3 regions of the Desulfogranum marinum genome follow, and region 3 is predicted to be linked to each of the others. Evidence: riboswitches for the same ligand, from Rfam matches in the RefSeq annotation. Region 3 holds a riboswitch; each other region holds the start of a gene.
The links. Region 3 has a riboswitch for cobalamin ahead of ACHZCY_RS16100 (ribonucleoside triphosphate reductase). Riboswitches for the same ligand answer to the same signal wherever they lie in the genome.

Region 1 (6,970 bases), 1.3 Mb from region 3:
ACATAGCCGCAACCTTTGCAGAAAGAACAGATACCCTCACCCGCCTGGTAATACACGGCGACCCCAAAGCGTCCAACTTTCTCTTTGCCGAAAATGACGACATTGTGATCAGTATTATCGACCTGGACACGGTGCAAGCCGGGCTTCTTCTCCATGATTTGGGCGATTGTCTGCGTTCCTGCTGCAACCGACAGGGAGAGGAACATGATAATCCAAAGGGAACAGTTTTTTCGGCTGATTATTTTGCAGCTATCCTTAAAGGATATGGTTCAGTAGCAGCATCACTGCTGGGTGATGCCGACCTCCAGCTCCTTTCGGATGCAGCCGGTCTGATAAGCTTTGAGCTCGGTATTCGCTTCTTTACCGACCACCTCTGTGGGAATAGATACTTTAAAACATCCAGAAAAAATCAAAACCTGGACCGGGCACTGATCCAATTTCACTTGGCAGACTCGATCATAAGGCAACAACCTTTGCTACAGACAATTGCGGCTGATATTTTCAGAACCAGCCCAATGAGGTAGTGAACGTAGAGGGGAAAATGTGTGTAGATTGATGATGGAGATCATTCTCATATCCTTCCTGCCATAGAGCATGACAGGAAGGAAAAGGATGTTACTTGCACTTCTCTTTACTGGGGTGACAGCAGGTACCTTTTAATCCCCGCACATCACTTTGGTGTTTTGCAATGGAAACAATGGTCTTCAAACGTTTTTCCATCTTGCCCGATACATCTTTCTTGAGCATTTTTTCTGCTTCTTCACATATTGCCTTAAAAGCCTTGTCTATTTTATCGCTAGGTAGCATAGAGTATCCTCTTCGTATAGATAGTAACTGTAGATCCTTAGTCATTTGATCTTCTTATGAAAATAGGAACCTATCAAAAAAAATCAAGGTGCCTCCCACCGTTTAGGAAAACACCTTGAAATAAAGAAAAGCCAACGCCCTCAAACGAGGTCTACTTTCAGCTGCTACTTCAACAAAATCCCTCTTTCTTTTGCAGCATCAGCAATATGATCGACAAAAAGCTGGGCAAACTTGTCGTTAGAACCAAGCCCTTCCATTACAGCCTCAACGTCGTAACCATCAGCATTGAGCATAGATTTCCAGGAATCGTCTTCCTCACCGGCCATATCGTTGGTAGCATGGTCACCGGCAACAATCATGAACGGCTTCAAGATAACTTTCTTGGTATCAGCATACTTTAAGTGGCTTGCAAAATCATCCAGGCTTGGGTGTCCTTCGACTACACCAACAAAAGTTGCAACATCAGGATAAGCTTTGCGCATTTTCTGCTGCACTTCGCTGTATATTCCGGTGGACCAATGCTCATTTCCATGACCCATGTAGACTAACATCGCTCCTTCTTTTTTGGCCATTTCCGCATCAGCAGCAAGGGTTGCAATAGCCGCATCCACATCTACATGATACTCATAACGATCTCCAGGCATACCAAGTGCGGGACGTCCCATCACGATAGTGTTAAACGGACGCCATTTATCTTTCATTGTCCGGATAGAAGCTATGGCATTGACGTACTGCATCAGGTCATGAGACTGCTCCATAAAGAACATATGGGTGGGCTGAACAATGATATTTGTATACCCTTCTTCACGCAGGTCGCCAAAGGTAGCAATGACATTTTCTACATAAAGTACTTCTTTTGGAATCCCCTGATCAAGCCATTTTTGCGCTTCCGCCTGCCGCTCTTTCCATACGGAGCGTATGATATTGGAAGTAAAGGTGACGCGGACCTCAGTCCCTGGGTACGCAGCTTTGACCTTATCCACAATATTGGTAATGGATTTAACCGCACTGGGAACAGTAGTACCAAAGCTGGCTACAATAATTGCGTTCTTACTTTCCTTCGGCTGGCTCATCCCACCAGAGGCGAATGCTGCGGTAACACACATTGACAACGCGAAAACGGCTGTTGTCACTACAATTTGCATGAACTTTTTCATCGAGAATGCTCCTTTTTTTATACGATCCATTTCAAAAAAAAATCCCCGAATCATTGTAAAAATGATTCGGGGATGCCCTTGTAAATCCACGTATCTCTATCAGTCGCCTTGTCCACAGGAAACGATCTTTTTTTCAGGTAGGTCTTCTGACTTTCGAATCTACCTACTCACTGCGCCTTCCCAACATGTATGTCAGTGGCATTGTGCAGCTTTCGTCCTCGATTACAGCGGCGGGCCCGTCTCCGAATTACACGGAATTCCCTTTTCATCCAATAAAGGAGCCTGAAAACAGGGAACAATCTACCGAACAAGAAATCAACATGTCAACAAAAAACGAAATAATATCTTATAATTCCAATTTCATACTTTACAAAAGTATTCCTTGTTACATGGATATAACAAAAAAATTAACCCTTGAGTCCAATGCTGTCTGCAACAAAATTGTGATGATAAGAATCAGCTCAAATAGCTACTCATAGGGCGTCCCACAGATTCTCCCGTTGAGATAAGCTACCTGGATCTTTGCCTACCTGCTGTAAATTACGCTTTTCCAAATATGAGGCACCTATAAGCAATTACAGGTCTTATCCTCAAGTTTCTCGTTTAATTAAAACGTTACCCAGCCGCTCTCTCAGCAAAATCAATTGCAATTAATAGACTGCCTTGGTACATCCCATAGCCAGTAAAGAAATGACTCTCCATTATTTTACATCGCAAATCCTTTTAGTGGGCCTGCTTACCAGGTACCAGAAAGACAACGTAAGCCATCATTTTGAAATAACTGAAGACCAGTTATCCCCTCTGAGGATTCTCTGCAATCAAGATTATTTTCGTACTCCATTTTCGAGAGGTTCTGAACAATCAGGGCATACGGAAGGATTGCATACTTTCCCATTTAACTTATCAGGAGATAAGAATGACACAGGCCAAAAGTGGTGATAACGTCACTATCCATTACACAGGCAAACTAGCAGACGGAACAATTTTCGACTCATCAGAAGGCAGAGAACCGCTCCCTTTCATCATAGGCAAGGGGCAGGTGATCGAAGGATTTGAGGAAGCCGTCATCGGTATGAAGCTGGGTGAAGCCAAAACGGTGACCATACCATCTGAAAAAGCATACGGGCCCCGTAATGAGCAAATGATTATTAATGTGCCCATCGACCAGGTACCACCAGATATAACCCCTGAAGTAGGAATGCAGCTCGAACTCATGAACGAGGCTAACCAGCCGGTAATAGTCCGTATCACTCAAATTACAGAAGAACACGTTTCCCTGGATGCAAATCCACCGCTTGCAGGAAAAGACCTCACTTTTGATATTGAACTGGTCACCATTAGTGGTTGATTGATATTCAACTCCAGGCAAAAATCCCATCCATAGCCAGGCGGGGAAAAGCCAGCGCTATTTCCCTGCCTGCCTGTCTTTCTCATTTTCGCTCACTCTCTGTGCTGTTTTGAGTAAACTCAAAGCATCCTTATTCTCCACCGCAAAAGAGGGCTATATGCATCTTCGGAGCTGCCTGAACGTACCTTGCCATCTGCGATTAAAAGACATATCATGTAGAAATGGTTGTAACCCAAAAACGATAATTTTAGCCTGAGGAGTAGCAAAATGCCTGGAAAAATCTTTTATCGTGAACGAATGAAAGTAAAAGAAGGGACCCAAACACCTCGATTCCGTATAGTTGCGGTCAGTGGAGTTGATCTTAAGGTATACGCTGATCATATTCGCAAAAAAGAATTGCAACAGATTGCAAAAGCTACCAAAGCGGAGTTAGTCGCCCTTGAGCGAGACAAAAACAAAAAATAAGACGACATTAGCGCATAAGGGGGAGAGAAAATTATGGCATTGGTGCGAGAAAAGGATGGCAAAAGACTGCATGTTGAAAGTCCACTTATGGGGGAAAGCCTGGTAAGCAATGAGTTTATCGGTAATCTCGATATTGCTCCTCAGGAAAAGTTATATCCGGATGTTCCTGTTGTGAAAATCGGCGGGCAATCCATTTGTGACCGCGGGGCAAAGGCACTGCCTGCAATACTGAAGGAAATTGTCAGCAATCGCGCTGATCACAAAATCCTGATCACCACCGGCGGGGGGACCAGGAGCCGTCACATCTACACCATCGGTCTTGAAATGGGAATGCCGACCGGCGTTATTGCCAAATTCGGCAGCATGGTTTCAGAACAAAATGCGCTGATGATAGCGACCCTGCTTTCGCCCTGGGGAGGCGTCAAAATTTCTCATTCTGATATTGTGAAACTACCTGCCTACTTTGCAGAAGGTATCATACCGGTAATGCATGGCATGCCTCCTTACGATTATTTCGCAATCAAGCCCAAAGTCGGCAGGATCCCCATTCACCGGACCGATGTCGGCCTGGTGATTCTTGCTGACCTAATCGGCTCGACCACAGTTCTTTTTATTAAAGATGAAAACGGGCTCTACACAGACGATCCGAAAAAAAATCCAGATGCGGAGTTCATAGCGGAAATAGGTGCCAAGGACTTGCTGGAAAAAAATCAGGACGACCTGGTCATCGAACGGCCCTGTCTTGACATTATTCAAAACTCAGAAGTCATTGAAAAAGTACAGATAATTAACGGGATGGTCCCCGGAAACATCACCAAAGCGCTTAACGGCGAACATGTTGGTACGTTTATTTATAAGCAATAACTATTAAGCTGCTGACCCCATACATCTAGAGGTAATTGGGACTAACATTACCCCGATTACCAGGATGTATGGTTACGTTATTCGTTTTTTTTGTTTCCCGTAAATGCAACCCCTCCCAGATAGATACCGCTCTCTGGTTTCGTTGTGACAGCGAGTTATTCCTTCCTGCTTGCGAAAATGTGGTCGTAAGCGTATAACACTCCAATATTTTTCCAAGGTACTTTTAAAGGCAGATAACTCTCTTTCTCATTTTACCGTTACCGTTGTCGATTTTCTTGACCACCGTTGGCTGGAACGAAATGAAGAGCATGCATAGTATAGGGCCTTTGATCGCAACCGAAACAGAGTAGTATCAATCAAGCCCCTCCAGCTAATTCAACTCTTTTACAAATAAACGGCATGACAACATCACCTTACACACTCACATCTACCTCCTCACAGTGTAATGCCCGCTGCGGAGAAGTCACCACCCTGCATGGTACCATTAAAACACCGGTCTTTATGCCCGTCGGTACGCAGGCAACGGTTAAGGCGGTTACTCCAGAAGACCTTTCGCAGTTGGGTGCCCAGATTATTCTCGGTAACACCTATCACCTTTTTATTCGTCCGGGCCATGAACTTGTTCGCCGGTTTGGCGGGCTCCACAACTTCATGAACTGGCAAGGACCGATACTGACGGACTCTGGAGGATTTCAGATCTTCAGCCTCCAGGATCTGGCAAAAATAACAGAGGAGGGGGCGGCGTTCAGATCACATCTGGATGGGAAAAAGCTCTTCCTCAGTCCGGAAGATGCTGTCCATGTGCAGGAGGCGCTGGGCTCCGATATTATGATGGCACTCGACACCTGTATTCCCTACCCTGCCGGCAGAGATCAAGCCGCAGAGGCAACAGCGCTCACTACCCGCTGGGCAAAAAGATGCAAGCAGGCCCAGTCAGCAACAGGACAGCATCTCTTTGGCATCATTCAGGGCGGCATGTATTCCGATATGCGACTGGAAGCCATAGAGCAATTGGTGGACATAGGTTTCCCCGGCTACGCTCTTGGCGGTTTGTCTGTTGGAGAACCCAAGGAATTGATGTACGAAATGCTTTCCGCTACGGTTTCCCATATGCCTGCTGCTCACCCCAAGTATCTGATGGGAGTTGGCACTCCTGAAGATCTTGTTGAAGGTGTCTTCCATGGCATTGACATGTTCGATTGTGTCATGCCGACACGCAATGCCCGTAATGGAATGCTCTTTACTTCGCAGGGGAGACTTGTTATAAAAAATGCTTGTTTTCGAGATGACCAACGGCCCCTGGATGAAACGTGCAGTTGCTATACCTGTAGAAATTATTCCAGGGCATACCTAAGACATCTCTTTCAGTGTCGTGAAATTTTGGCATATCAACTGAATAGTATCCACAACTTACATTACTATTGTTCATTGATGGCAACCATGAGGGAGGCCATAGCCAACGACACTTTTATGACATTTCGTACCGAGTTCTATCAACAGCGGGATGTGCCCGCACCCTACTGACATAATTCTTATTTGGAGGTTTTTTCCCATGACCGGAATTGCACACGCAGCTGGTGCTTCGCCCTTGGGAGGCGGCGCCGGAGGTATAGCTTCTTTTGTACCGCTTATTCTTATCTTTGTTGTTTTTTATTTCTTATTGATTCGCCCACAGCAGAAAAAAGCGAAAGAACATCAGCAGTACCTGGCCAATCTGAAAAAAGGTGCCAAGGTCGTTACTGGTGGAGGTATCCATGGACAAATTACCGGTCTTACCGATACCGTAGTTACTCTTGAAATAGCTGATAACGTACGTATCAAAGTTAACCGTGGCTCTATAATGGGTGCTGCTGCTGATGCGGAAAAATTGGCGGCACCGGCAAAAGGTGGTGGTTGAGGAATTGGCGGCAAGTGCTGATTTTCATCGTGCATGAAAATTTTCTCTTTTCCCACGTTGAATAAAACGGCTTCAGGAGACCATCCTCAAGCCGTTTTTCATTTCTCTTGATCTGACCTGATCTGTATTATTGTGGAACGTGTTATATACAGAGGCAACACTGGTAGTCACCCGATTGAGGTTATGGATGAAGGATCACTCCGCAGTTTGCGCTTCGGAGCCGAAGAACGGCAAAGCTGCATCGATCTTGATGCCCCCCATGAACTGCAACTAGCCTACACCCGATGGATGATGACAGCGCTGTTGTTGCATCCCGATCCAAAAAAATTCCTGTTGTGCGGATTAGGGGGCGGCTCGATCGCCCACTTTCTGCTCCATCACCACCCGGATGCCTTTCTTGATATTATAGAAAAAGAGGAAAAGGTCATTCAT
Region 2 (6,970 bases), on a different contig from region 3:
GCCAAAATAAAGATACCGTTCATTCTTATAACCAACCATGGAATCCAGGGTATTGACCATCTTATAAGTAAGGGCCAGGGGACCGCCTCCAATAACCGCAAACAAGAGGGGAGACAGGAAACCATCAACAAAATTCTCGGCCACTGTTTCCACAGTTGCCCTGGCAATATCGTCTGCCTGGTACGACTGGACATCCCTGCCAACAATCATTGCCACTGCGTTGCGAGCCTGGTCAACCTGACCACTCGCCAACAACTTGTGTATGTCCAACCCAGCCTGGGCAAGTGACTTGGACGAAAAACAATAAAAAACCATAACTACTTCAGTGACAAACCCAACAGCAGGATGGATCCACTGCATGGCCATGAGCAGAAGAAAACAAAGCAACCAGCAACCGCTGATCAGAATCAAAGCGAATAAGGTTCCTGCTATTTTTTCATTTTTAAAAAGGTTTCGAAAAAAAGGTTCACAGCTGGTGATGGCGTTGCCCATCCACCGGATAGGATGTGGCAGGGAGGGAGGGTCACCTATTAACCTGTCCAGAGCAAAGGCTGTCGGCAGTACCAGCAGGTGTAACCACAAAAAAGACATAGCAGCCTCACCTCCCGATAGCAGCAACAAAAAGCCGAGCTGCCATTCGGTTGATCTCTGCTTTTTTCAAGGATATCCGAACATATCCACTATCAAGCCCATGAAAATTACTGCAATTCCTGATCAAAAGCCGATCATCTACCAACCGTTCGCAAACCTCCTCAGCCGTATGGCCACGAGGTAACCCGATCAACTGATATGGGGTTACACTGGGATAGAGCGTGGCACCACACCCTGCCAGTTGGCTGCGAAAGGTCGCCATTTCTTCGGCCAAATACATTTTGGTCTTGCTGACAAAATCTTCAAGTATCTGCTTATTTGCTGCCAGGTAACCAATTGCCTCCTGGGCCAGACTGTTTGCGCACCAAGGCTGCATATAGCGCCTGAACTGCTCGACTACACCTGCACTGCCAATCAGAAAACCAGCCCGCAATCCGGGAATACCATAAATCTTGGAAAGTGACCAAAGAACAATCACATTCTCACATGCACAGCTGGTCATACTCTGGTCAACCTGCTGTGGTGCAAACGGCAGATATGACTCATCAATGATAAACTTCGTCTGCGGGAGACGTTTACAGAGTGCAAGCAACTCCTGATGGGGAATCAAGGCCCCTGTAGGGTTATTAGGGTTGCAGATGAAAACGGTATCAAACTCGCTAGCCTTTTCAGCCAGTTGTTCACAGTTTACCTGAAAATCTCCCCCTGGTTGTGCCAAAAAATAGTCAGGGACTATACCATGCATCCGGCAACTGGAGGTGTAATCAGCATAGGTCGGCCCAACGATTAACACCTTTTTTGCGCCAAGGGCAGGGCTAGCAGTATAGATAAATTGAGTTGAGCCTGTTCCCATCAGTACCCGTCCTGCATCAATCCCCAGAATATCGGCAATACCGGCAACCGCTGCTCCGGCATCAACCTCAGGCAGTGACATGACGGTGTCCAGTCGCTGGTGCAAATGCTCAAGCAAACCAGGCACAACCCCCAGCGGATTGATATTACTGCTCATGTCAACAATTTCATCAGGCTTGCACCCTAATCGGGCTGCCACTGAGGCAACATTTCCGCCATGTCCCTGGATCATGCTTGTTCTCCACTCGTGGTTGTGTCAATCAATTCAAGAATGGCCTCAATGTCGAGATGTTGCGCTGCATGTTCGGCAAGCTGGTCATATGCTTTGTCGCGGCCTGCAGGACCGTGCAACTGCTCCTCAGGCTGCAGCCAGTCAAGACCGATCAAGCGCAACCAATGACGGGTGACCGAAGGGCTATCAAAAAAGCCATGTACATAGGTACCAATGACATTTCCATTATCATTGACACAGCCATCTCTATCCTGACACTGCTCCTGATTTCTGGACAGCACATCCACCAGTGGTTGCCCACCGGCGAGATGGGTCTGTCCCATGTGAATCTCGTAGCCGCATCCTTGCTGCCCAGCCCAGGAAAAATCGGTAAGAGTGGTTGTTTTAGGGGCCTTTAAGGTCGTTTCCACCGGGAGCAAACCTATTCCCTCGGTGGACCCGGGCCTTCCTTCGATACCGTCTGGATCATGTACCCAGGTTCCCAGCATCTGATAGCCACCGCACACTCCCAACACATGACCACCGTTTTCGGCAAACACTGTGATATGATCCAGCCAGCCACTGGCCCGCAGCCAGTCAAGATCGCTACAAGTACTTTTTGATCCAGGCAAAATCACAGCCTTAAAGGCAGACAAATCCTGTGGCTGCTGCAAGTACGCTAAATGAAGCCCCGGTATATGCATCAGTGGATCAAAATCGTTAAAATTGGAGATATGAGGCAACTTGATGACAGCAACGGCAGTGTCTCCAGCGGCTGCAGGGACATACGAAGGCGCATTCTCAATAACCACCGCATCTTCTGCCTCAATATGAAAATGTTTGTACCAGGGCAGTACCCCATAGACACGTTTGCCGGTTTTTTGTTCTATCCAGTCAATACCGTCTTGAAACAACTTGATATCGCCGCGAAAACGGTTGACCACAAATCCTTTTATCTGTTCCTGCTGGGCTGCATCCAGGCAGGCTAGAGTACCGACAATCTGGGCAAACACCCCACCTCTATCAATATCAGCAACAAGGATAACCGGGGCGTCTGCATAAGCTGCGCAACGTAAATTAACGATATCATTGGCCATGAGGTTAACTTCTGCGCACGATCCGGCACCTTCCATAACAATCACATCGTATTGGTCGCGCAAACGATCAAGGGCGGCACAGCTCTCAGCAAACAGATAGTCTTTTTTTTCATAATAAGAGACCGAAGAAGCCTCCATCCAAGCCTTACCGTTAAGCACAACCTGGGAGCCGACATCGCTGGTGGGTTTTAGCAGCACCGGGTTCATATCCACATGTGGCGCTATCCTGGCTGCCTCTGCCTGTACAATCTGAGCCCGACCCATTTCCAGCCCGTCAGCAGTAACCCCTGAATTATTAGACATATTTTGCGCCTTAAAGGGTGCTACTCGATACCCCTTGTTCACCAAAATACGGCAAAGGGCGGAGGTAACAATGGATTTGCCCACGTCGGATCCCGTTCCCAATACAGCTATGCACACCGCTTTGTTAGCCATGTTTCCCCACTATATTTCATGTAATTGTTTATCCAGAACAATGTATATGCAGCACAACACCACTCGCCGGCAGAGTGGACACAAAGCTGACAACATAATACGAATCAACCACATGAGCCACCCCTTTCCATTCAACTCTGCAGGTCAGCCTGAAAAATGAGTTTTTTCTTTCAAGCGTGAGACATGCGAAAAAAAACAATTCTGCAGGGTAGCCTGGGACAGGAGCCCATTGATCAGCTCTCTATATCTTTTTGAAAAAACACGTTCAAGAGAGGAACCATAGACTCACTCGAAAGAGGGATTTCACTAGACTAGCGGGTATTACCTGCTTGACTATCCAGAGACCTGCAGGTAAGTTAGCTCAAAAATTTTGTAGGTTTCTACTGAAATAGAAAAAGGGAATCCGGTTACAATCCGGAACGGGCCCGCCGCTGTAACCGGGAACAAATCTCACAAAAAACCACTGTTTGTTTAGCAAATGGGAAGGTGTGAGAGGAGAATGATCCGGGAGTCAGAAAACCTGCCTGCAAAAAATGACCATACTTCCGGCAAAAAGTTGGTCCTCCGACTCAGGGATTAAAGGGATAACCTGAATCAACACTCTAGTTGATTCAGGTTTTTTTTTTGACAAATTGACAGTGAAGACCAGCCCGGATTTCTCATCAATAAAGTTTTTCGCAGGGCAAGGCACAAACCACGCAGTAGGTAAGCGAAGACTCCGGGTAAGCGAAGACTCCGGGTAAGCGAAGACTCCGATAGTAAACTACCGCAAGTGGTTTGTAACGTAGATCCTGCGGAAAAATCTATTGACCCGAAGGGAGAACTTTTTGATTTAAAACGAAAAACAGACTGTTAATTGTACAATTAGCCTTTAAGCAATAATATCAATTAATTGAGTTTGAAATCAAAAAGGTCATGAGAAATTCGGGCTAGGACCTTGTGCTCGTCTGACTCCCTATACCTTTTCCCATAAGCGCAGAGGTTACAAAGGCAAAATAGTATGGCCCCAAAAAATGCAATAGTACTTGCCATGTTCGGTACAACCGAGGAGTCGGCCCTGCCCGGCCTGCTGAAAGTTCACGAATGTTTCCGGCAAGCCTACCCCCTCACACAGGTTCGCCTGGCCTTTACGTCTAACATCATTCGCAATGTCTGGCGGAAACGTGCTCATGATACCGAGTACAGACTAAAAAATACGTTTATTCCCGAAGAAATTTTCACCGTGCAGGGCCAGCTGGCTGCCATTGCCAATCTCCAGGATCAGGGATACAGATCCATAGTAGTCCAGGCGATCCAAATGGCACCTGCCGAGGAATTCCATGACCTGGCGAGCTATGTCAAGTCACTGGCAGGAATTCGGACCATGAAACCCCGATGGCAGCCGTTTGAAAAACTTGTTATCGGGCGACCGATTCTTGGCACCTATAGCCCGACGCACCCCTACGGCAATGATATTCTGGAGCTTGCCAAAGCCCTGGAAGAGGATGTCAAACAAGCAGCAAAACACGGCGCTGCTCTGGTCTATATGGGACACGGCAACCCTTTTTTTCCATCCGGCGGTCTCTATCTTGAACTCGAATCGAGAATGCGGACCATGTATCCGCAAATACCAATACATATAGGCACCGTCGAAGGGTATCCGTCTCTGGATGAGGTCCTTGCCGGGCTTGCAACACAAGGTGCACAAAAGGTATTGCTCAAGCCGCTGCTGATTGTTGCAGGCAGCCATGCTCTTAAGGATATGGTCAGCCAACAACCTGCTTCGTGGCAATCACGGCTGGCCACAGCAGGACACCAGGTTATCCCCATGATCAAAGGGTTAGGAGAACAAACACCGGTCGCCCGATTATTTGTTCAACACGCTGCCCAGGCAGCAGAAAATGCCGGTATCGAGTTGCAGTAAAATGAATATCGTTACCAAAGAATTATATCCCATTCTTTTTCTGACCACGGCACTTTTTCTTTTAATTGCCGTTTCCGCCACCATGGGATTTTTATCGGTTTCGGTGATGGATGTGGTCCGAATCATAAGTGCAAAACTGTTACAGCAACCGCTGCCGGACATTGATCCGGTGGCAGTGACGGTGGTCACCGATGTCCGGATGCCACGCATTGTTGCGGCAGTGCTGGTGGGCGGCATGCTGGGGGTCAGCGGGACGGTTTTCCAAGCCATCCTTCTCAACCCACTGGCTGATTCCTACACCCTCGGCATCTCCACAGGTGCTGCTTTCGGAGCCTCCCTAGTCATCGTGCTGCAAATTTTCGGTCTAGCTCTGCCTCCCGCTGTATCGGTTCCTATTTTTGCCTTTGCCGGCGGCATTGGCACCCTGCTGTTGGTTCTCTTTCTGGCCTCCGGAGACCGTCGCCTGTCATCAACCAATCTCATTCTCGCCGGAGTTATAGTCGCGGCTATACTTTCTGCTGCCATCGGCTTTCTTAAATTTTTGGCTGATGAACAGGTGGGCATCATCATCTTCTGGCTCATGGGCAGCCTTTCCGGTGTATCCTGGTACAACATTCTTCTCCTTCTCCCCTTTGCCTTGATCGGCACAGGCCTGGCTTTTTTTTACGGCAGAGACCTTAATATCATGGCAACCGGCGACAGAACCTCTGTTTCGTTGGGTGTGAATACTGTCCGCCTCAGAATTTTCCTTTTAGTCTGCTGTACGCTCATGACGGCGCTTTCGGTTGCGGTTGCCGGCATCATTGGCTTTATAGGCCTTATAGTTCCCCACCTGCTGCGCCACCTCACAGGCCCCGATAACCGACGGTTGATCCCTTTTTCCTTTTTTGCAGGTGGAATGCTGCTGCTGGTTGCTGATACCATTACCCGTGCAGTGCTGCCGGCAGAGGTTCCTATTGGTGTCCTCACAGCTCTTCTCGGAGGGCCATTTTTCTGCATCATCTTCAAGAAGAGGCAACAGGATGGTAACGCGGGATTTTAAAACAGACACATCCTCTCCCCTGTGGTCACTTTCCGGTATCCGGTTCAGCTACGGCAAGACAGAAGTACTACAAGATATCAACCTCAAACTTTTCCCGGGTCATTGCTACGGTATTCTCGGCCCCAACGGCAGCGGCAAGACCACCTTGCTTGATATCCTGGCGGGTGTATTAAAGCCCATCGCCGGCACGGCAACTTTCCAGGGAAAACCACTCAACCAGTGGCCCAAAAAACAGTTGGCAAGAGTGCTTGGCCTCGTGCCCCAGGATTTTATGGTTCGTTTTGGTTTTACCGTCCGTGAAGCGGTGGAAATGGGACTCCACCCCCACATGCACCGTTTTGCAACGCCCAGCGAGCTGGACCTTGCCTTAATTGACAAAGCCCTGCAAGAAACCGGCATCAGTGCAATGGCTGATCGTCCAATCACGCAACTATCAGGCGGTGAAAAACAACGGGTGGCCCTTGCCAGAACTTTAGCGCAAAATCCGGATGTGCTCCTCCTTGACGAGGCCACATCCAATCTCGACATTCACCACAGCCTGGAAATTCTCCGCCTCATCAGGCAGCGCTATGAAAATAATGACATCCATGTGGTGGCGGTTATGCATGATCTCAACCTGGCCAGTTTTTTCTGCGACGAACTGATCTTCATTAAACATGGCAAGATCGTATACCAGGGAACGACCGACAGTATTCTGACACCCGATGTGATTGCCGATGTGTACGAAGTAGAATCCGAGGTTGTGTACAACCAGTTCACCAGCTGTCGCCAAGTGAGCTTCCGCCTGCCGTTGGAGGAAAAAAAATGCTAGCCGGACAACGTCTTTCTCTTCTTTTAAT
Region 3 (6,970 bases):
ACCACCCTTGAATAAATCTCTGTTTTTTCTCCGCAGTGTTCACACTTTTCCTGCTCACCATTCAGGTAGCCATGGGTAGGACAGATAGAAAAAGAGGGAGAGATAGTAAAGTAAGGAAGCTGGTACCTGGAGCAAACAGTACGAACAAATGTTTTTAATGCCTCCTTGTCCGCCACAGCTTCTCCGAGGAAAACATGGAGCACAGTCCCACCAGTATACTTTGTCTGTAGTGTGTCTTGAAGGTCAAACACCTGGAATACATCTTCACTATAGTTTATCGGCAATTGGGTTGAGTTGGTATACAGTGGCACCTCATCGGTTTCATCGGTAAGAGTACATCGCATGTTGGGAAATCGCTTTTGATCGATTCTGGCCAGCCGGTAACCAGTACCTTCAGCCGGAGTGGCTTCAAGGTTATACAAGTTACCAGTCTCTTCCTGGAAAGCGACCAAACGATCGCGTATATGGTCAAGCACCCGCTCTGCAAATGCTCTTCCTTTATCTGTACCAATATCCTGCTGAAACAGGTTGAGACATGCCTCGTTGCCGCCGATAATACCAATGGTGGAAAAATGATTGCTCCAGTATGAGGAAGACTGTTCATGTACCTGTCGCAAATAAAAACGAGTATAAGGGTACAATCCCTTACTGGTGAAATCTTCCAGAACCTTTCGCTTTACCTCAAGGCTTGTCTTGGCAATATCCAGCAGACGATCGAGTCGAGTGAAGAAGTCACCTTCCCAGGTTGCCTGGTAGCCAAGCGCCGTCAGATTGATCGTTACCACGCCAATACTACCGGTCAGAGGATTGGCACCAAATAGGCCACCACCACGCTTGGCTAACTCGCGAGTGTCGAGCCGTAGCCGGCAGCACATGGAACGGGCATCTTCCGGGGAAAGATCTGAATTTACATAATTGGCAAAATAGGGAATCCCATATTTTGCCGTTGTCTCCCATAAAACATCGAGCTCCCTGTTGTCCCAATCAAAATCAGCGGCAATATTGTAGGTGGGAATGGGAAAGGTAAACACCCGCCCCTGGGCATCCCCCTCCCCCATTACCTCCAGAAAGGCCTGGTTAATCATGGTCATTTCCGCCTGGAAATCACCATACGTTGCCTCCTGAAGCACTCCGCCGATAATAACCGGCTGGTCAGCAATGGTTGCTGGAGGCTGCAGGTCCATGGTCAAATTCGTAAATGGTGTTTGAAAACCGACCCTGGTGGGGACATTCAGGTTAAAAACGAACTCCTGAATGGCCTGTTTAACATCAGCGAACTCAAGGCCATCGTAACGGACAAAGGGAGCCAACAGAGTATCAAAGCTGGAAAAGGCCTGCGCACCGGCTGCCTCTCCCTGTAGAGTATAGAAAAAGTTTACTACCTGTCCAAGCGCTGAACGAAAATGCCTGGCTGGCATCGACACGGCCTTGCCGCTTACTCCGCAAAATCCCTGACGCAGCAGGTCCTGCAAATCCCATCCTACACAGTAGGTTGACAACAGACTGAGGTCATGCAAATGGAGATCGCCTGCTTCATGCGCTGCACGCACCTCCGGCGGATAGATGGCATTGAGCCAGTATGTTTTACTGATTTCACTGGAAATATAGTGATTCAACCCCTGAAGAGAATAGCTCATATTCGAGTTTTCCTCTATTTTCCAGTCTAATCGCTCCAGATACTGATCAATAATTCTTACATCTGCCTCTTCTGCCAGCTTACGGGCCAGGCTACGCTGCTCCCGATATAAAATATACGCTTTTGCGGTTTTTTTATGAGGAGAACTTAACAGGACCTCTTCCACCAGATCCTGAATGGACTCGACTTCGGGAATTTCGTTTTCTACCAATGCCTTTGCAAGTCCTAGTACCCAAACAGTCAACCTTCGTGCTTCCGGTTGATCGAATTCGCCAGTTGCCTGGGCGGCTTTTAAAATGGCGCCAGTAATTTTCTCGGCCTGAAAGGGGGTTACGATACCGTTGCGTTTACGGATATGTTGGAAAAACAGCTCAGGGGAGACAGCTGCCGCTGCCGGGGAACCATCATACATGTTTGTCTCCTTTCCGCGAAGGTCCGCTTGCACCAGATTGGCAAGCATGAATAAACCTGGCAGGTCTTCGGACTCATGGACATCATTCTACGTCCCTACTGGCCGTCGCTTCCCAATCCTTACACGAATCAGTGCTCAATGACGGCGGTCGTTTCCATTCACCGCTGCGGGACAGTTCCGGATTTAAACCGGATTCCCTCTTACCGCTCCTCCCTATGAGAAGCACCAGGTAGAAGTGCACTCTAAATAGAGCCACTCGAATTTGTCAACACAAAATATTGGCAGTTGTGCTTCCATGATAACTTTTAGAAACAAAAGAAATAATATTAAATACCTGTTGGTTTGTCTCAATAATCACCCTGTATTAAACTCAATCTCAACACATCATATTACAACTATTATTTCCAGTTAATCGAACTTACTTGACACCTCTTAAAATTTAATCTAAGAAACATAGCATACATACAAAGTATTGGTGCTTGATGTAACCATCGGGCTTAAAAGGGAAAACGGTGCAAATCCGTTGTGGTCCCGCCGCTGTAACCGAGGACGAAAGCTGCAGAATGTCACTGGCCGTTTATGGTTGGGAAGACGTAGCGAGTAGGATGATCCGGAAGCCAGAAGACCTACCATTGACTTTTCTATCAGGGCAAACGGCGAGGAAACCGTATTTGCATGATGTAAACTGTTGAAGCATGTAGCAGTTTATTTGGGGTGATGAAGTAAACTGGGCGCAATCCCCCAGCTCTTTTTTAAAGAGCTGGGGGATTTTTTTTTGTTTTTTTTCGAACCATCCAACAATGGAATAGGAGATAGAAATGAGTGAGGCTTTAGATATCTTACAGGCTTTTCCTGCTCACACCCATGCGGACTGGCTAGAGGCGGTTGATAAACAGCTCAAGGGTAAACCATTTGATAAGGTACTGGTAAAAAAGACCTACGAAGGGATTGATATCCAACCGATGTATTTCCAGCATGACTTGGACAAACTCGATTTTGTAAACACCTTACCCGGGCAATTACCGTATGTGCGTGGGACCTCTGCATCAGCAAGCGTTGTCAATCCCTGGGAGATTGCCCAGGAAATTACCGACTCAGACCCTGAAGAATTTAACGCAGCAGCCCTTAACGACCTCGGTCGCGGGCAGAATGCACTCAATGTAATCTTTGACAATGCCACCTGCAAAGGAATCAATCCAGACAAGGCTGCTGCTGAAGATGTGGGCAAAGATGGGCTTTCTATTGCTACGATGGCAGATTTTGAAAAGGCTTTCAAGGACATTGATTTCACTGCTATACCGATGCAACTGCACTGTGGATTTTCAGGAGTCGGGATGACCGCGTTGCTGGCAGCACATCTGAAAAAACAGGGTACGAATCCACAAAAGCTCACAGGCTGTATTGCTGTTGATCCGTTAAGTTATCTTGCTGTGCAGGGATCGCTACCTCTTCCACTTTCCCAAGCCTATGATGAAATGGCACAAGTAACCCATTGGGGCCTGGCCAATGCTCCCGAGTTACAAACTATTGCTGTTCATGTTGACCCTTATCAGCGTAGTGGCGGCAATGCTGTACAGGAAGTGGCCTATGCTATGGCAACGGCTGTTGAGTACGTCCGAGCCATGCAGGAACGAGGACTCACCATCGATGAAATAGCACCCAGAATCATGTTCGCCTTTTCCATTGGTGCTGATTTCTTCATGGAGATTGCCAAATTTCGTGCAACAAGAATGGTCTGGTGCCAAATAGTGGAATCTTTCGGTGGCAACGAAGAGTCCAGAAAAATGAGAATCCATGCCCGCACCTCAACCTGGAACAAAACCCATGTTGACCCATGGGTTAACATGCTCCGAGTATCCACCGAGGCTTTTTCCGGAGTGGCAGGCGGAGTGGATTCCATGCATGTCAGTCCTTTTGACGAAATATTCAGACAACCCAACGAATTTTCCAGACGTATTGCACGAAATGTCCACATCGTCCTCAGGGATGAGGGTCATTTTGATAAAGTGGTCGATCCAGCCGGTGGTTGCTGGTATGTCGAAACTATCACCGGAGAGATAGCAAAAAAAGCCTGGGAACAGTTCCAGGAAATAGAAAAGCAGGGCGGCATGTTTACCTTCCTGAAAGCAGGAACTCCTCAGCAGCAAGTTGCTGAAATTGCTGCTCAACGTGCCAAAAATATTGCTATCCGGAAAGATCGCTTTGTTGGTACAAATATGTACCCTAACCTCTTGGAAAAGCCTGAATCAACTGATGAGCTCGATGCTTTTGCATTTCAGGCTGACCGAGTTGAACAGGTTATCCAATATGAAGGTCAAGCAGATCAAGCAGCTCGTGACGCAGCCTTGGCACAAGTAGCTGCAAGCAAAAAGAACGTTACTGCCGACACTGTTGAAAAGGCCATAGCCGCAGCATCAGCCGGTGCAACTCTTGGAGATCTATTCCAGGCTCTCCGTGGTGAAACTACAACCACGGAAACGGTTACCCCGCTCAATATCCACCGTGGTCCTGAACCGTTTGAACAGCTCCGTCGTGCAACAGAAGCCTATACCGCCCAAACAGGTGCGACTCCCAAGCTTTTTCTAGCTAACATGGGCCCTATCCCACAACACAAAGCCCGTGCGGATTTCTCCACAGCATTTTTCAATGTCGGAGCCTTTGAAACAATCGGCAACGATGGTTTTGGTTCAGTTGATGAAGCAGCCGAAGCAACTCTGGATTCAGGAGCTAAAGCGGTGGTTATTTGTTCTACAGATACTGACTACCCTGAGGTAGTACCACCTTTAGTGAGCAAGATAAAATCTGCCCAGCCGGGCACCCTTATCATCTTAGCAGGATACCCTCAAGATCATATAGAATCCTTCAAAGAGGCCGGTGTCGATGAATTCCTGCATATACGTTCAAACGCTCTGGAACTTTTAGGCAAAGTGCAAAAACATTTGGGGGTGACAGCATGAGCAATCCTAATTTTACAAATATAGCCTTTGATCCGACCAAGTCGCGCATGGATTATTCCACATGGGCGGCAGCCATTCAAAAAGAAACAGGCATGTCTGCTGAAGACCTGGTTTGGAAAACAGTGGAACAAATAGATGTCAAACCTATGTACAGGCGCGACGACTACCAAGGGCTTGACCATCTTTCCTATATGGCTGGCATTGCCCCTTACCTTCGCGGACCATATGCGACCATGTTTGTCATGCGACCATGGACGGTTCGCCAGTATGCCGGTTTCTCCACAGCTGAAGAAAGTAATGCTTTTTACCGTCGTAATTTGGCAGCTGGACAGAAAGGTCTTTCCATTGCCTTTGACCTTGCTACCCACCGTGGGTACGACTCTGACCATGAAAGGGTTGTAGGTGATGTTGGTAAGGCTGGGGTTGCGGTTGACTCCATCCTGGACATGAACATCCTCTTTGCCGGTATTCCTCTCGATGAAATGACGGTTTCCATGACCATGAACGGCGCAGTACTGCCAATCATGGCCTTTTATATCGTCGCTGCAGAGGAACAGGGGGTTAAACAGAGTCAGTTAGGCGGAACCATCCAAAACGATATTCTCAAGGAATATATGGTTCGTAACACCTATATTTATCCGCCGGCAAACTCGATGAAGATCATCTCCGACATCTTTGCCTACACTTCCGAAAACATGCCGAAATACAACAGTATCAGTATTTCAGGGTATCATATGGAGGAAGCCGGTGCGACTTCAGACATTGAAATGGCCTATACCCTCGCCGATGGCTGGGACTATGCCCGTGCTGGTGTAAATGCGGGTATGGATATCGACACCTTTGCTCCACGGCTCTCCTTTTTCTGGGCCCAAGGCATGAACTACTTTATGGAAATTGCCAAAATGCGGGCTGCCCGTGTTCTTTGGGCAAGAATTATAAAGACTTTTGATCCCAAGAATGTAAAGTCCCTTGCACTGCGGACACACAGTCAGACTTCAGGATGGAGTTTGACCGAAGGCGACCCCTTCAACAATGTATGCCGAACCGTTATCGAAGGAATGGCTGCAGCCCTTGGCCACACCCAGTCCATGCACACCAACTCACTGGATGAGGCCATTGCACTGCCCACCGAGTTCTCCGCACGTATCGCTAGAAACACCCAGCTCTACCTGCAGGATGAAACCAATATCCTCCGCCCTGCTGACCCTTGGGCCGGTTCCTACTACCTTGAAGCCTTGACAGGAGCGATCATGCAGCGTGGCTGGTCTCTTATCCAAGAGATTGAAAGTCTCGGCGGTATGGCCAAGGCTATTGAAACTGGTCTCCCCAAAATGAGGATCGAGGAAGCTGCAGCTCGTCGACAGGCAGGGATCGATTCGGGACAAGAAAAAATTATCGGAGTCAATAGTTTTTGCCTGGATAAAGAAGAAGCATTGGATACCCTTGAGGTAGACAATACTGCTGTTCGCGAAGCACAGCTTGAACGCCTGGCAAAACTCAAATCAATGCGCGACGAAACCAAATGTCAAAGCGCTTTGAACGGGTTAACTCAATGCGCAAAAACCGGGGAAGGCAACTTGCTGGCGCTTGCCATAGAAGCTGCCAGAGCCAGAGCTTCATTGGGAGAGATTTCCGATGCGCTGGAGAAAGAATGGGGCCGTCACACCGCTGTCATCCGTTCCATATCCGGTGTCTACAAATCCGAATTCAGCGAAAAGGAAGAAGTAGAAAAAGTCATTCAAATGACCAAAGAGTTTGAACAAGAAGAAGGACGACGTCCTCGAATTATGGTTGCGAAGATGGGCCAGGACGGTCATGACCGCGGCGCCAAGGTTATCTCCACCGCCTTTGCCGACCTTGGATTTGATGTGGATATCGGCCCTCTGTTCCAGACCCCGGAAGAAGCAGCCCGTCAGGCAGTTGAAAATGATGCCCATATTGTCGGCTTCAGCTCCTTGGCCGCTG

Region 1: another riboswitch for cobalamin. It lies ahead of ACHZCY_RS10635 (sirohydrochlorin cobaltochelatase); the one in region 3 lies ahead of ACHZCY_RS16100 (ribonucleoside triphosphate reductase).
Region 2: another riboswitch for cobalamin. It lies ahead of ACHZCY_RS20755 (sirohydrochlorin cobaltochelatase); the one in region 3 lies ahead of ACHZCY_RS16100 (ribonucleoside triphosphate reductase).

Annotation. Positions count from the first base shown of each region.
Region 1 is NZ_CAXXRO010000004.1:401,923-408,892, forward strand. It holds gene ACHZCY_RS10625 (phosphotransferase enzyme family protein) at 1-524, shown strand, start outside; gene ACHZCY_RS10630 (hypothetical protein) at 616-807, opposite strand; gene ACHZCY_RS10635 (sirohydrochlorin cobaltochelatase) at 972-1,964, opposite strand; cobalamin riboswitch at 2,084-2,265, opposite strand; gene ACHZCY_RS10640 (FKBP-type peptidyl-prolyl cis-trans isomerase) at 2,881-3,312, shown strand; gene ACHZCY_RS10645 (hypothetical protein) at 3,580-3,777, shown strand; gene ACHZCY_RS10650 (amino acid kinase family protein) at 3,811-4,641, shown strand; gene tgt (tRNA guanosine(34) transglycosylase Tgt) at 5,041-6,165, shown strand; gene yajC (preprotein translocase subunit YajC) at 6,194-6,538, shown strand; gene ACHZCY_RS10665 (spermine/spermidine synthase domain-containing protein) at 6,722-6,970, shown strand, end outside.
Region 2 is NZ_CAXXRO010000005.1:42,539-49,508, reverse strand. It holds gene cbiB (adenosylcobinamide-phosphate synthase CbiB) at 1-591, opposite strand, end outside; gene ACHZCY_RS20765 (pyridoxal phosphate-dependent aminotransferase) at 599-1,675, opposite strand; gene ACHZCY_RS20760 (cobyric acid synthase) at 1,672-3,186, opposite strand; cobalamin riboswitch at 3,544-3,728, shown strand; gene ACHZCY_RS20755 (sirohydrochlorin cobaltochelatase) at 4,187-5,089, shown strand; gene ACHZCY_RS20750 (FecCD family ABC transporter permease) at 5,091-6,131, shown strand; gene ACHZCY_RS20745 (ABC transporter ATP-binding protein) at 6,112-6,942, shown strand; gene ACHZCY_RS20740 (ABC transporter substrate-binding protein) at 6,936-6,970, shown strand, end outside.
Region 3 is NZ_CAXXRO010000004.1:1,664,735-1,671,704, reverse strand. It holds gene ACHZCY_RS16100 (ribonucleoside triphosphate reductase) at 1-2,048, opposite strand, end outside; cobalamin riboswitch at 2,090-2,293, opposite strand; cobalamin riboswitch at 2,505-2,696, shown strand; gene ACHZCY_RS16095 (methylmalonyl-CoA mutase family protein) at 2,867-5,005, shown strand; gene scpA (methylmalonyl-CoA mutase) at 5,002-6,970, shown strand, end outside.